DNA from 3 places in the Exiguobacterium sp. SH0S1 genome. Region 2 is predicted to be linked to each of the others. Evidence: riboswitches for the same ligand, from Rfam matches in the RefSeq annotation. Region 2 holds a riboswitch; each other region holds the start of a gene.
What was found. A riboswitch is a leader RNA that binds a small molecule or an ion and turns the genes downstream of it on or off. The one in region 2 is predicted to bind S-adenosylmethionine.

Region 1 (5,022 bases), on a different contig from region 2:
TTTCTTTGTGATCAGGCAAGGTGGCAAGTTCTCGTCTTCAAGCGAGACGACCATCGCCCCTTCACTCTCGACGAGCAGGTTCTTCTCTTCGAGCATGGCGACGATCCGGTCCATCTTGTCGTTGTAGAACGCTTCACCGTGGAAGCTGTCAAACTCGACACCGAGGAGATCGTATACTTTTTGGAACTCTTTGAGCGACTCGTCACGGAACCACGTCCACAGTTCGGTCGCTTCAACGTTACCGTCCTCGAGCTTTTTGAACCAAGCACGGCCCTCGTCTTCAAGCTCAGGTTGGGTTTTCGCTTCTTCATGGAAGTGAACGTATAGCTTTAAGAGCTCAGCGATCGGATTTGCCCGGACCGCTTCTTCATCGCCCCACTTCTTATAAGCGACCATGAGTTTCCCGAATTGTGTACCCCAGTCACCGAGATGGTTGACACCGACGACGTTATAGCCGTTTTTGCGAGCGATCTGGTTGATGGCGTTACCGATGACCGTCGAGCGCAAGTGCCCCATCGAGAACGGTTTGGCGATGTTCGGTGATGAGAAGTCCGTGACAATCGTCTCGTTGCGTGTTGCATGCGTCGCGTAATCCGCTTGCTCGTCGAGAACCACGTTAATGATTTCCTGCGAGACGACGCCACGGCTCAAGAAGACGTTCACGTATGGACCGGCCGCTTCAACTTTTGTGAACAGTTCGTCGTTCAATTCACCGGCGATGTCAGTCGCAATCATGACCGGCGCTTTCCGGTACGCCTTGGCGAGTTGGAAGCATGGGAACGCGAGATCCCCGTGTGCCTCATGTTTTGGTTTTTCAATCAATGCCTCAATCTGGTCGAGCGTGAGTTCGTCACCGATGACACGTGACAGAGCCTCCGCATACTTGCGTTCATAACTCATGTAAATTTCCTCCTTCAAATCTAGTCATAAAAAAAACGCCCTTTGCACAGATGCAAAGAGACGGGTTGGCCCGCGGTACCACTCTTCTTGCCTGTTTTACACAGACCACTTTAACGGTGATAACGGGGGGCCCCCGGCTACGCCTACTCGCTTCGGATAGCATCTCAAAAGTGCGTTTCGCGATGTTTGTCAGCCTAGGCTCTCACCAATCCCTAGGTCGCTTTGTTGACTAAACGATCGTTACTCTCTTTTTCATCGACTTTCGTCTATGTGGTTGAAAAGCAACTTCATTATAGAGGATATTTGATGTAGACTCAATGCTAGAATTCAGCCATTATGATGAATAGGCAGGACTTGGGCGCAACCGTGCCGAATCTCCTACCATACATATGAGAAGACTTTTCCCACACAGGAGGGAACTATGAATCATTTTCGCAAAATGTCCGTCCTCGGTTGGAGCATTTGGAGTTTGATCGTTTTACTGACCATCACCTTGTTTACAACCGGTGTTCTTGATATTCCGGCGATCGAGCCGCTTCCGTTCATCTTGATCGCGCTGCTCGTCGTCATTTTCCAAATGGACTCGATTGAACGAAAAGGCATTTATTTCACGTTTTCAGAAAGTATCGTCCTCATCATCTTTTTATTCTTTGATTTTGAGACGGCGCTCCTCGTCAACCAAATCGGACTTCTCGTCTTTCAGTTCGCCAACCTAAAACCGCGCGTCGCGCTCCGCCGCTTTCGGTTCACTTATCCTTGGAACGCGATCACGTCATTTTTAGAAATCGCCATCCCGGCAAGTGTTTACTTGGCCCTCGGAGGTGAAACTGGTCTTGGCTTCTATTCGCAGGATTCGTTCGTTCCGCTCGTCGGTCTGATCATTGCCATAATTTTGAACACGGTCGTCCAGAAGTATCAAGTCGGCTGGTGGTTCCGCGTCGATATCCCGGTCCGTGATTTTTTGAGCATCGCGTTTTACACGTACATCGTCAGTTTGGTCTTCATCTTCGCCGCGTCGTTCTTCCGTGAGACGAACTTGCTCGTCGTCAGCAGCATCGCGGCCGCCCTCACGTTCTTTATTAAGCGGTTGATGATTCAAAAAGGGCGCCAAGACGCGTTCAAGTCATTGATCGAACAGTACGATGAAGCGAAAGAGGCCGTCTCCCTATCTCAAAGCGAGGCCCAGGCGATTGAAGTGTTCTTGAGTCAATGTGAGCGCCTCAACCAATATGATAAAGGGTTTGTCGAGTTCGTCCTGTTCGACCGAACGCTCTATTTCGATTTGTTGACGCGACAGCCGATCGACCGTCCACTCGTCTTCGACTTGATGGAAGCGCGCCATCCACACGCCAAGTCTGTCGATTATGAGATGCGCTTCGAATGGGACGCAGCGTTGTCAGATGCGTTTCATGACGATTACCACAGCTTCATCTCAGTCCAGTCAGAAGAGATTGACGGGATTCGCACACGTATCGTCATGATTGGTGAACACGTCTATGGCTATCCCCCCATCATTCAAAACGAGATGGTAAAACTGTTGAAATCGTTCAACCGAACGATCAGCCGATGCCACGAGCGCGACCGCCTATACACGGAAAGCCGCACCGATAGCTTGACGCTGCTCGCCAATGCGCGCGCGTTCTACGAGTATGGGATTCAACAAATCTCGGACGGCTCGATGTACCCGATCTCGGTCGCGATGCTCGACATCGACTTCTTTAAAAAAATCAATGACACGCACGGTCACCAAGTCGGAGACAGCGTGCTCCAAGAGTTCGGGCGGCGAATCCGGCAAATGCTCCGGACCGATGACTTTGCGGCCCGTTACGGGGGCGAGGAGTTCATCTTGCTGCTCAATCATTGCGACGTCGACCAAGCCGTCGATATCGCCGAACGGATTCGGCAGAAAATTGAAGATAAGCCGTTCCGTGTCGATGGGGTCGATATTCCCGTGACCGCCTCGATCGGTGTCGATACGATTCAAGCGTTCGGCGACAAACGGCTTGACGATACGATCCGTAACGCTGACCGGGCCCTTTACGTCGGCGGCAAGTACGCCGGTCGTAACCGCGTCGCCCATTACAACTTTTTGACGACATGACTTCCCCCCGCGTCCACTGGCGCAGGGGGATTTCTGTTGACAACCCGATTTGAAACAGGTACGTTAGGAAACGTGTCTAACAACTACATCATGACGACTTTTTATCAAGAGAGACGGAGGGACTGGCCCTTAGATGTCTCGGCAGCGGGTAACCTGTGCCAAATCCAGCGAGCGTTCTGCTCGAAAGATGAAAAGGGTGTCTCTTACAGAGAGAGCCTTTTTCGGAAGGCTCTTTTTTTCTATTCTTTGAAATGAGGTGAATCGATTGGAACAACCAACAGCTAACAAATGGGCGCTCTTGCCCTTGCTCGTCTTCCTCGTCTTCTTCATCGGGGCGGGTATTTATTATGGCGACTTTTACAAGTTCCCGGTGCTGATCGCGGCGTTGATCGCTTTAATTGTCGCTGCGATGATGACGAAAGGAAGCGTCACTCAGACCGTTGAGCGCATCGCCCAAGGTGCCGGTAATCCAGGCATCTTGATCATGATATTCATCTTCCTGCTCGCCGGTGCGTTCTCGAGCGTCGCCGGTGCAATCGGTGCGATTGACGCGACGGTCAATGCGGCCTTGACGTTCCTGCCACCGTCACTCTTACTGAGCGGACTGTTCGTCATCGCCGCTTTCATCTCGATGGCGATGGGCACATCGACCGGTACGATTGCCGCGCTCGCCCCGATCGCGCTCGGCATCCATCAAGAGAGCGGGGTCAATATCGCGATCGCGGCCGCGGCCGTTGTCGGCGGGGCCATGTTCGGAGACAATTTGTCGTTCATCTCGGATACGACAATCGCCGCCGTCCGGACACAACGGACGAACATGCGCGACAAGTTCCGGACCAACTTTTGGATCGTGCTCCCGGCCGCAATCATCACGACCGTCCTGTTAGCCGTTCTCTCAAGCGGAGAGTCGACGATTGAAGTGGCCGCGTTCGAATGGTACAAGTTGATTCCGTATCTCGCCGTCATCGTCCTCGCCTTGACCGGACTGAACGTCATCCTCGTTTTGCTCGGCGGCATCGCGCTCGCTGGCATCATCGGGCTGATTGACGGAAGCTTGGCCGTCACGTCTTACGTCACGGCGATGGCCGACGGCATGATGGGCATGGCCGAGATCTCGCTCTTGACATTATTCATGGGCGGACTCGTCGGACTCATCTCGCATAACGGTGGACTCACCTATTTACGAGACGCACTCACGTCACGGATTCAACGCCGGGCTGGTGCGGAATGGAGCATCGCCGGGCTCGTCAGTGCGACGAACGTCGCGACGGCGAACAATACGATCTCGATTCTCGTAGCAGGCCCGCTTGCCGCGAATATCGCCGATACGTATGACATCGAACGGAAAAAGTCAGCGAGCGTACTCGACATCTTCTCGTGCGGGGTACAAGGACTTCTGCCTTACGGGGCGCAGCTCCTCATCGCCGCCGAGTTGACGAACACGGCGTCCCCCGCCCTCGTCCCGTATATGTTCTATCCGTTCCTCCTGTTCATTTGCGGAGGCTTGGCGATCGTCTTCAACTTCCCACGTTTCAAAAAAACCAACTAAGCAAAAATCCTCGAAGGCGGTCGCCTTCGAGGATTTTTATGTTCTCGCTTCACGTTTACGTTTGAGCTCTTCGTTCCGTTTTTTGAAAGCGCGCCGTTTGAGAAGTTCTTCGAGACCCCGGCTGATCGCCCACAATACGAGCAAGAGCAAACCGAGCATCGACAAGCGGAACGGGCTTTGGATGAACTCTTGCCACTGATCACCGATGACCGAGAAGATGACGACGACGAGCAGTTTCCCGAATCCGGCCGCCAATACGAACGTCCGGAGCGGCATTTGAATCAAGGCGAGTAAGTACGTGATCAAACTGACCGGGATGAACGGCAACGAATATAAGAATCCGAGCGAGATTGGACTCATATGGTTGATGCGATCGAGCCAATAGACACCCTGTTTATGTTTTTCGAGCCAACGCGTCATCGGTTTGCGGAACACGTATCGGACGGCGGCGAACACGAGGAGCGTCCCTGCC
Region 2 (5,022 bases):
GACGGCGACGACTTGGCGGTCGTCTTGGAGCGTGAAGTAGTGGCGCGTGTTCACCGGGACCGAAATCAAATCGCCCGGATTGAGTTCGATGTTGAAGTAGCCACGTTCGGCGTCGTCGATGGCGAAGATGCCGTGCCCGCTGACGATGAAGCGGACCTCGTCGTCCGTATGATGGTGTTCCTTTTGGAAGTTGACAAGCAGTTCGTCCAAGTTCGGTGTCGCGTCAGACAGCGAGATGACGTCGGCCGTTTGATAGCCGCGGCGCTCCGACACGTCTTGAATCTCGTCACGGAACGTTGCGAGGATGGCTTGCTTGTCGTCGGCCGTCAGTTCGTAGTTTTCTTGAAGCGCGATCGGAAGTTTAGCGATGTCCCACTGCTCATACAGAATACCGCGCGATTCTAAAAATACGTTCACTTCAGATTGGTCGACGAGACGTTCTTCGGTTTGTTGGAAATAGACAGTTGCCATAGATAGTTCCTCCTTATGAATGGACGCCTAAGGCGCGTAGTTTTAACGTGTAGCTGAACAAAAATTCGTATGCTTCTAAATAACGTTTCGCCGCAGCCGGCGTCTCGCCCCAGACCGTGATGCCGTGATTACGGATGAGGACGGCACCGGCGCTTGAATGGACGTGAGGCGCGAAGGCGGCCGCGAGCGTCGGGATGTCGGCATGATTGTCGATGATTGGGACCCGGACGACCGCGTCCTCTTCCCAATACCCGAGTGCCTTGATGATCTCTTGCCCCGTGAAGACGACCTCACCGTTCACGGCATGGAGCTCGGAGATGACGTTGTTGTCGACCGTATGTACGTGGAGTGAACACGCCGCCGCGGTCTTGTTGAACACCTCGACGTGTAACAGCGTCTCAGCGGACGGTTTACCAGTTTGTTCGCCAAGTAACCTGCCGGCCGCGTCTACGAGGACGAAATCGTCCGCGGTCCGTTTTCGTTTATCGCGTCCGCTCGCCGTGACGAGGAAGGTCAGCGGGTCGTCGGAGACACGAATCGCCAAATTGCCACTCGTTCCGGGGAACCAGTCGCGCGCGGCGAGTTCGTCTTTAATGTCGGCGAGTTCAAGCCAACGTGCGGTCACGCTCATACGTGCACCTCCTTCATGTGATGGGTGATGTCGTCGAACGTCTCGAACGGGGCGTAGGCGATGCCTTCTGCTTCACAGAGCGTGATGAGTTGCCCACGGGCGTAGACGAAATCGGCCCGTTTGGCGATCTCGAAGTCGGTCACCGAGTCACCGATGACGATCAAGCGATCAACGGGATCGACGATCGTCCGGGCGATTGTCGGTTTGCAGCAACCACAATCATTCGTGCAATGCGCGTCACAGGCGTAGGGCCAGTCGACGCGTACCGTCTCGCCTGAGAAGTCGGCGACGTTACAGTAGATGTGGTCCGGCGCGACGTGGTCTTGCAAGATCGGGTGTACGAAAAAGTCCATGCCGCCGCTGACGACGTCGAACTTCCAGCCATGTTCTCGGATCTCTTCCAAAAATGCTGGGAAACCTGGGCGCAAGGTGATGCGGTCCAGCAAGTAGTCACGGTACGCCGAAGCGTCAGCGCTCGGCAACAGCTGGAACATCTGCCCGACCCCGGAGCGGATCGAGATGTCTTGAGCGAGCACATCGTCTTTGAGCGCGTGCCATTCGGGCGGTGCGAACGCCCGCATCAAAGCGATGATGTTGTCCTCGGCCGTGATCGTCCCATCGAAGTCACACAAGATGTGAATCGTCATTGTTTTGACCACGCCTTTAACGCGGCCTCGAGCTCGTTCGTCTGGCTCGCCACGCCCAATACTTGCTCAATCGCTTGTCGGAACGCCCGGGCCCCGGCGGCCGCGCCGTCTGGGTGACCGTGGATGCCGCCGCCGGCGTTGATGACGACGTCTGTGCCGAAATCACGGATGATGTCCGGGACGAGCCCCGGATGGATACCGGCCGATGGGACCGGTAGAATCGGTTTCGTCCAGTGCGGCCGAGCACTGCCATCCCGAATCGTGAACGCCTCATCAGACGGTGTCGCAAGTGAACCGTATGGGGACGGGAACAGCGTCAAGTCGGCCCCCGCGAGGCGGATCAATTTTCCGAGCAAGAGCGAGTGGCTGATCGAGCCGGTCAAGGCCCCGGCGAACGCGGGGTGCGCCAAAATCGGGACGTTAATTGTTGGATCGCTCGCGAGTTCGCGGAGTGTGTCGAGCCCGTATGTATAGACGTTGAACAACAGTGCCGTCGCGCCCGCCTCGATCAAGCGGAGCGCTTGGTCACGCAGCCCGAACACCGGACCGCTGAGCGTGATGGCATAGAGCGAACGTTTCCCGGTCGTTTCGAACTGTTCTTGGATGACGGCCGCCCCGATTTTAGCTCGTTCAAGCGACGGAGTGAGCGGGTTGTCGTATAGGATTTCATCATCTTTGACGATGTCGATGCCGCCGGCGAGCTGGTCTCGAAGTTGCTGTTCTAAGAAGCGTAAATCACGGCCGATGATCCCTTTAAAGATGCTCATGACGAGCGGGCGATCATGTACGTCGAGCAACTCACGAACGCCTTGAACACCGAACTTTGCTCCGGGGAATTCAGATGCAAGCGTTTCGGGTAACGTTAAGTCGATCAAGCGTACCGAGTCATCGAGCGATAATTTCCCGAACGTCGTCGTCAAGATGGATGAGAAGTCGGGCGTGACGTTATGGAGCGGATAACGGATTGTGAAGCGGCTCGTTGTTTCCGTATGCGTCGTTGAGACGACCTCGCCCCGATACGCCTTTAATTGTTCTTGCTCTAGGTGAGGCAGTTCCGTCCACGTGCCGACGGTCAGTTCGAGGGCGATTTTCTCGGCGACAGTCGCGACGCGGTCCGTCCGGCTGATTTCATATGTGGCAGTAATACTCATGTTCGTTCCTCCTTCCGGTCAAACAAAAAATGACCCCATGCCGAGGCAAGAGGTCATCATAAAAAAATGAACTCTTATCTCTCAGCTTACGCTGCAAGAATTAGCACCGTGCCCAATCGGGTCGGTTGCTGCGACATCATCGGGCTTGTCCCCTCCGTCTGCTCTTGATAAGAATGTATTTTGAAGTTGTGAAATTTAATTGAATTTTGTCACACAATATCCGGTTCGTCAATTCCTTTTTTTGAGAAAAAAAGTTTGAGTTCGTTGTTACCATATATGCATAAAAAAAGTGACCGTTGCTCCAGCAAATTGCCGTTGACAAAGGTGGGGTCGAGTCCGTAATATTCATCACAACAAGTTCACACAATCGAATACGACACTCTTATCGCGAGTTGGCAGAGGGAATTGGCCCGATGATGCCGCAGCAACCGACCAGTAGGCACGGTGCTACATCCACCAGACATACGTCTGACAGATGAGAGGAACAACCGTTACGGCTGTGCCTCTTTCTCGCGGAGAAAGGGGCTTTTTTTGTGGGGAATATACCGAAAGGGGAAACAGACATGGCTTATCAACCATTTACAGAACAGACAGTCGTCGAGCACGTCAGAACGTTAGGGTTACTCGAAGATGGGGGCATCGCGCATTGCGAGGAGATCGGGGACGGCAACTTGAACCTCGTCTTCCGCATCCGTCAAGGCGAAACGAGCCTCATCGTCAAGCAGGCGCTACCGTATGCGAAAGTCGTCGGCGAGAGTTGGCCGCTCACACTTGAACGGGCGTGGATCGAGCAGCTCGCGTTGCGCGAATTCGCCAGCGTCGTCCCGCGTTTCGTCCCGGTCGTTCTCGGCAGTGACCGAACGCTCGCCTACACGATTTTAGAAGACTTGTCTGACTTTGATATCGTCCGGACGGGCTATTTGGAAGGGAAAACGTATCCTGAACTTGCCCGTCACATCGGTGAGTTTTTAGGACAGACGTTGTTTGAGACGTCCGACTATGCGGCCGGCCCGATTGAGAAGAAGCGGAAAGAACGGGATTATTACAACCCGGAACTATGCGATATCACTGAAAAACTGATCTTCACCGATCCGTACAAAGATGCCGAATCGAACAACATCGAAACCGCGCTCCGTCAGGACGTCGAAGCGCTTTGGCGTGACCAGAAATTGAAAGTGGAGGTCACGAAACTGAAAGTCGGTTTCGTCACGAAACACGACGCGCTCTTGCACGGGGACTTACATACAGGCAGCATCTTCGCGACGCAACAAGAGACGAAAGTCATCGATTCGGAGTTCGCTTTTTATGGACCGTTCGGCTTTGACATCGGGCAAATTGTCGCCCATTTGACGCTATCGACGTTCCATGACCCACTCAAACGGTTCGAGCGGTTCACCGACGTATTGACGGTATGGGAGACGTTTGAGAAGACGTTCCGGACGAAGTTTGAGACGGCGGTCGAACCGTTCAACACGGACGGGTTCGTCGATGAACTACTTCAAACCATCTTTAGCGACACGATTGGCTATGCCGGATGCGAACTGATTCGCCGCACCATCGGCCTCGCCGGAGTCAATGACCTCGAGACGTTACCGGAAACGGTCCGGCTCGAGCGGAAACGGGAAGCGCTCACGCTCGGCACGACGCTCATTAAACAGCGCCACGATATCCGTTCGATCGATGAATTAGTGACGCTGTTAGCGGGGGTACGCGTATGACAGTCCAAAACATTCGCTTCGAACCGTCCCGGGACGAGCTCGTCATTTTAGACCAAACGTTACTGCCCCATGAGGAGCGGTACGTGACGATCGCGACGCTCGAACAGGCGGAGCACGCCATCGAGACGTTACAAGTCCGAGGCGCGCCGGCCATCGCCTATTTCGGCGCATTCGTGCTCGCGAAAGAAGCGGTCCGGCTTCAAGATGACCCGGACTTCACACGCCGGCTCGACCTCGTCGGCCGTCGGTTGATCGCGACGCGACCGACGGCGGTCAATCTTCAAAACGTGATCGAGTCGCTTCTCGGATTCAACGTCGGAGACGACTTTGAAAGAATCGCGACTGACATCAAACATCGGGCCATCGCGCTGTTCGAGCGAGACGTCGACACGTATCGGGCCATC
Region 3 (5,022 bases), on a different contig from region 2:
AAGAGCGGGGAGATGTATGTCAAACTCCCGAGCGGCACGTCGTACTCTTGCAGGAGGCGGTTCGTCAAGAGCGCCCCGAGACTGAAGGCGATGACGTGAATCGGTAGTTTGGACTGACTCGCTTCCCGTAGCGTGTTCTTGATCAGCTGTTTATGGTCTTCTGCCGTTAGTCCGACCGTCTGTCCGGTCACGACGAGCACCTCATAGTCGACACTGAGTCGCTGCAAAAATGCTTCGCTGAGTCGGGACGTGAACTGCAACGGGTAAACGATCACGATGACCCCTTTTCGTGATTCTTCTTCATATGTCATGCTGTCACCTCATTATTAGTATGTCTCATCAATTCTAACAAAAAACATCAGCCGCTGACTGATGTTTGAAAGAAAATCCGTCTGGAGTCTTAGCGTGGGTCGTAACGCAAATGGATGAGCTCCATCGGTTGATCGTACACTTCTTCTTGAATTCGGTTCAGTTCGGTGAACGCTTGGTGGCTTAAGAACGCGATCGCCTGCTCGTTCGAACTCTCGACGTACAGCTCGATCGGCTGCGCTTTCCGCTCTTGGAGATGTGTCAGCAGTTCCGCCCCAAGTCCTTGGCGATGGTGAGCCGGATGAAGATAGAGACGAAGCACTTCCCACGTATCACCGCGGTCGATCGCATGGTAAAACCCGATGACGTCTCCTTCGGCCTCACCGACGATGAACAACTGTTCTTTCGCTTCTTCACTCGAACCGATGGCCCGGACGATCTCTTCTTGTTGATAGGCGCGCTCCATCACCTTAGACCGAACGTCATCTGTCACACTGATGGTCGCAAGTGCGATATCTCGAATCGTGGCGGCATCTTCTGGTACGGCTTCCCGCATCTTCATAACAGCTTCCCCCTTTTGGCCAATCTAGTACTATCATTCCCCATCACGTAAAAAATATCCTGCTCTTCTATTACTTTTTCGTGTCGAAATCAAGCAGAACGTTATTTTCTATTTTAACTAGGGTATATGAGTACCAATGCCAACTTACAAAGGAGTGTTTAGACATGGAACCAACATTACAAAACGATCCGCACGCAGCTAACGCTAACAACCCGAATCGCCAATTCGACCAAACCAACTCGGGTGGTCCTAGAATCAACGTCGTGACCGGAATGCTTCTCGGTGCGCTCGTCGGCGGTCTGATCGCCCTACTTAGCTCGTCGAACCGCGAGACGACGAAACAGTCGCTCACGAATGCGAAGTCGTCTGTCGGCGGTCTCGTCGACACGATCAAAGAAGATCCGTCCGGTAAAGCGTCTCAAGTCATCGAGCAAGTGAAATCGGCGTCGGGTATGATTCAAGAAGTGTCGACCGATGTGCAAAACGTCTATGAAAAAGTTGTCGGTGAAGTCGACACGGTCAAAGAAGACGTGAACAAAGTCGTCGAGACGGCCCAGGAAACAAAATCAGATTTACAAGATATTGGTGAGAAAGTCGTCGAGGCGAAAGATACGGCACTCGGCAACGAGAACGCAACAAACGAAAATAAACCACAAGCATAATAAAAACGACCTTTCTCGCGAAAGGTCGTTTTTTTATGCTTATGCGAAACGTTTTGCGCCTTCTTCAAGCACTGCCGCTTTGTCCGTCTGCTCCCATGGGAGTTCAACGTCTGTGCGACCAAAGTGTCCGTAAGCTGCTGTCTGTCTGTAGATCGGGCGACGAAGGTCGAGCATCTTGATGATGCCGGCCGGACGAAGGTCGAAGTTCTCACGAATGAGTTCAACGAGTTCAGTCTCGCTCAATTTACCAGTGCCGAACGTGTCCACCGCGATTGAAACCGGGTGTGCGACACCGATCGCGTATGCAAGTTGAACTTCCGCTTTGTCAGCAAGTCCAGCTGCCACGAGGTTTTTCGCCACGTAGCGGGCCGCGTATGCTGCCGAACGGTCAACTTTTGTAGGATCTTTACCTGAGAACGCACCACCGCCGTGGCGAGCGTATCCACCGTATGTGTCGACGATGATTTTACGTCCTGTGAGACCTGCATCACCTTGTGGTCCACCGATGACGAAACGGCCAGTCGGGTTGATGAAGTATTTTGTCTCGGCGTCGATGAGTTCAGCCGGGATGACTGCTTCGATCACATGTTCTTTAAGGTCCGCTTGGATCTGCTCGAGCGTGATGTCTTCTGCGTGTTGCGTCGAGATGACGATCGTATCGATACGGACCGGGTTGTTGTCTTGGTCGTATTCGACAGTTACTTGCGTCTTACCGTCTGGACGAAGGTAAGTGAGCGTTCCGTTTTTGCGGACTTCTGCCAAGCGACGTGACAATTTGTGAGCGAGTGAGATCGGGAGCGGCATGAGTTCAGGTGTCTCGTTCGTTGCATAACCGAACATGAGGCCTTGGTCACCGGCACCGATCGCATCGATTTCTTCGTCAGTCATTTGACCTTCACGAGCTTCGAGCGCTTGGTCGACACCGAGTGCGATGTCTGCCGACTGCTCGTCGATTGCTGTGAGTACAGCACAAGTCTCAGCGTCAAAACCATATTTGGCGCGCGTGTAGCCGATCTCACGAACAGTTTCACGTACAACTTTCGGGATATCCACGTAAGTCGATGTCGTGATTTCACCAGCTACGAGCACGAGACCTGTCGTGACAGACGTCTCAGCCGCAACGCGGGCGTTTGGATCTTCAGCCAAAATTGCATCCAAAATCGCATCTGAGATTTGGTCACAAATTTTATCCGGATGTCCTTCAGTGACGGACTCCGAAGTGAAAAGTCGACGGTTCAAGTTTGACATTTCGAAAAACCTCCTATTAATAAGGGTGATGTGTGGACGGTACTCGTTCCCCTTACGCGTTGCTTTGGGACGGTAATGAAAAAAACCTTTCGCCACGTTCAATGGGAAAGGTTGAATCGTTCTTCCTTACCCTCTTATCGTTCGAAGCTGTCGCTTCGCTTCAGGATAGCACCTTTTCCGAAAAAGACTACAGGATCGGACGGTTGCTGGGCTTCGTAGGGCCTTGTTCCCTCCACCGCTCAGAATAAGAGTATCCGTTACGAACACCATCATATAAATGCCATACCGTTCTGTCAAGCGTATCTGCTTAATTTGTAAATTTCTTCGTAATCACGGAAATCATTTATGTTTGTGAAATATCAAACATTTTTTTGACGGTTTCCGTTTTTTCACTCCCCGCTTATACAGAATATGTTAGAATGTCTTTGTAAGAAAGCGCTTACTTTAAAGGGTAAAGAAATGCTTGTTTTTGATTAGTGTGTCACATATAATAAAAAGTGTCATACTAATTAATCGCGGAAGTATGCGGATTTCATCCACATCTATTTAGGGGAAAGGTGGGACTCAGGATGGCGACTACGCTCCTGAAAATCGAAGAATTAATTAAGGGTGCCGATGTATTACGGAACTTAACCGTTCCAGAACTGGTGGAAGAAGCCATTCGTAACGGTGAAGGCGTACTGACGAAAGACGGGGCTTTATCGGTCAGTACAGGGAAATTCACAGGGCGGTCACCGAAAGACAAATTCGTCGTCAAAGATGAAGTCAGCAACTCGTTAGTGGACTGGGGGCCGGTCAATCAGCCGATCGCAGAAGACAAGTTCACCGCTCTTCTCGACAAAGTCCTCACTCATCTCGAGACGAAACAGAAGCTGTATTATCTCGAAGCTTCGGCTGGAGCTGACGAGCACTACACGCTACCTGTACGCGCCATCACCGAGTACGCGTGGCACAGCTTGTTCGCGAAGCAGTTGTTCTTGCGTGAGTGGCCAGCGAGAGCTGCATTTGACCCGTTCACGGTCATTTATGCACCGAGCTACAAGGCCGACCCAGCAGTTGACGGGACGAACTCAGAAACGTTTATCCTCGTCTCGTTCGCCAAGCGTACCATTCTGATCGGGGGAACAGAATACGGCGGCGAAATTAAAAAATCGATTTTCTCGGTCATGAACTTCCTATTACCTGAACAGCACGTCTTGTCGATGCATTGCTCGGCCAACGTCTCGGACGCCGGAGAGACGGCGCTCTTCTTCGGACTATCGGGCACGGGGAAGACGACGCTATCAGCCGATATGGAACGTCATCTCATCGGTGACGATGAACACGGTTGGTCACCAGACGGCATCTTCAACATCGAAGGCGGTTGCTACGCCAAGACGATCAACTTGTCGCGTGAGAACGAGCCGCAAATTTATGACGCTATCCGTTTCGGATCGTTGATCGAAAACGTCATCTTGAACGAAGACCGCTCACCCGACTACAAAAACATCTCGCTCACCGAAAATACGCGAGCAGCTTATCCGATTCAATACATCGATAACGCGATGCTCCCTTCACGGGCCGGTCACCCGAACACGATCGTCTTCTTGACGGCCGATGCTTACGGGGTGCTCCCGCCGATCAGCAAGTTGACGAAAGAGCAGGCGATGTATCACTTCCTATCTGGCTACACATCAAAACTAGCCGGGACGGAGCGCGGCGTGACCGAGCCACAAGCAACGTTCTCGACTTGCTTCGGCTCACCGTTCTTACCGCTCGCCCCGGAACGGTACGCCGACATGCTCGGTAAGTTGATCGAACAGCATAACGTCGACGTCTACCTCGTCAACACGGGTTGGACCGGCGGGGCTTACGGTGAAGGATCACGTATGAAGCTCAGCTACACACGGGCCATGGTGAACGCCGCGATCAATGGTCAATTGCGTGACGTCGACACTGTCAAGCACGACATCTTCAACGTCGACATCCCGGTCCATATCGATGGCGTCCCACAAGACGTGCTCAACCCACGTGACACTTGGAAAGATACGGCTCATTACGATGTCGAAGCGCGAGCGCTCGCCTTGAAGTTCCAACAAAACTTTAAACGATTCACGAAAGCGAGTGAGAAAGTCATCGCGGCCGGCCCAATCGTCTTCTAACTCAAAATGACTAGTACCCCGCTCGGGTACTAGTCATTTTTTTCTTGCAATCGCCAACATCCAATCCATCGCTCGGTCCGTCGTCTTCCATTTTTCCCAG

Region 1: another riboswitch for S-adenosylmethionine. It lies ahead of EVJ20_RS10520 (Na+/H+ antiporter NhaC family protein); the one in region 2 lies ahead of EVJ20_RS11695 (2,3-diketo-5-methylthiopentyl-1-phosphate enolase).
Region 3: another riboswitch for S-adenosylmethionine. It lies ahead of metK (methionine adenosyltransferase); the one in region 2 lies ahead of EVJ20_RS11695 (2,3-diketo-5-methylthiopentyl-1-phosphate enolase).

Annotation. Positions count from the first base shown of each region.
Region 1 is NZ_SJVC01000003.1:276,889-281,910, reverse strand. Features, by position in the region: gene argS (arginine--tRNA ligase) at 1-900, opposite strand, end outside; T-box leader at 954-1,165, opposite strand; gene EVJ20_RS10525 (GGDEF domain-containing protein) at 1,322-3,001, shown strand; SAM riboswitch class I at 3,100-3,195, shown strand; gene EVJ20_RS10520 (Na+/H+ antiporter NhaC family protein) at 3,267-4,550, shown strand; gene EVJ20_RS10515 (TVP38/TMEM64 family protein) at 4,587-5,022, opposite strand, start outside.
Region 2 is NZ_SJVC01000005.1:876-5,897, reverse strand. Features, by position in the region: gene EVJ20_RS11710 (cupin domain-containing protein) at 1-471, opposite strand, end outside; gene EVJ20_RS11705 (methylthioribulose 1-phosphate dehydratase) at 485-1,102, opposite strand; gene EVJ20_RS11700 (2-hydroxy-3-keto-5-methylthiopentenyl-1-phosphate phosphatase) at 1,099-1,749, opposite strand; gene EVJ20_RS11695 (2,3-diketo-5-methylthiopentyl-1-phosphate enolase) at 1,746-2,900, opposite strand; SAM riboswitch class I at 2,972-3,074, opposite strand; SAM riboswitch class I at 3,280-3,382, shown strand; gene mtnK (S-methyl-5-thioribose kinase) at 3,464-4,618, shown strand; gene mtnA (S-methyl-5-thioribose-1-phosphate isomerase) at 4,615-5,022, shown strand, end outside.
Region 3 is NZ_SJVC01000001.1:1,158,512-1,163,533, forward strand. Features, by position in the region: gene EVJ20_RS05925 (alpha/beta hydrolase) at 1-311, opposite strand, end outside; gene EVJ20_RS05930 (GNAT family N-acetyltransferase) at 401-871, opposite strand; gene EVJ20_RS05935 (YtxH domain-containing protein) at 1,036-1,533, shown strand; gene metK (methionine adenosyltransferase) at 1,573-2,781, opposite strand; SAM riboswitch class I at 2,913-3,032, opposite strand; gene pckA (phosphoenolpyruvate carboxykinase (ATP)) at 3,351-4,922, shown strand; gene EVJ20_RS05950 (alpha/beta hydrolase family protein) at 4,956-5,022, opposite strand, start outside.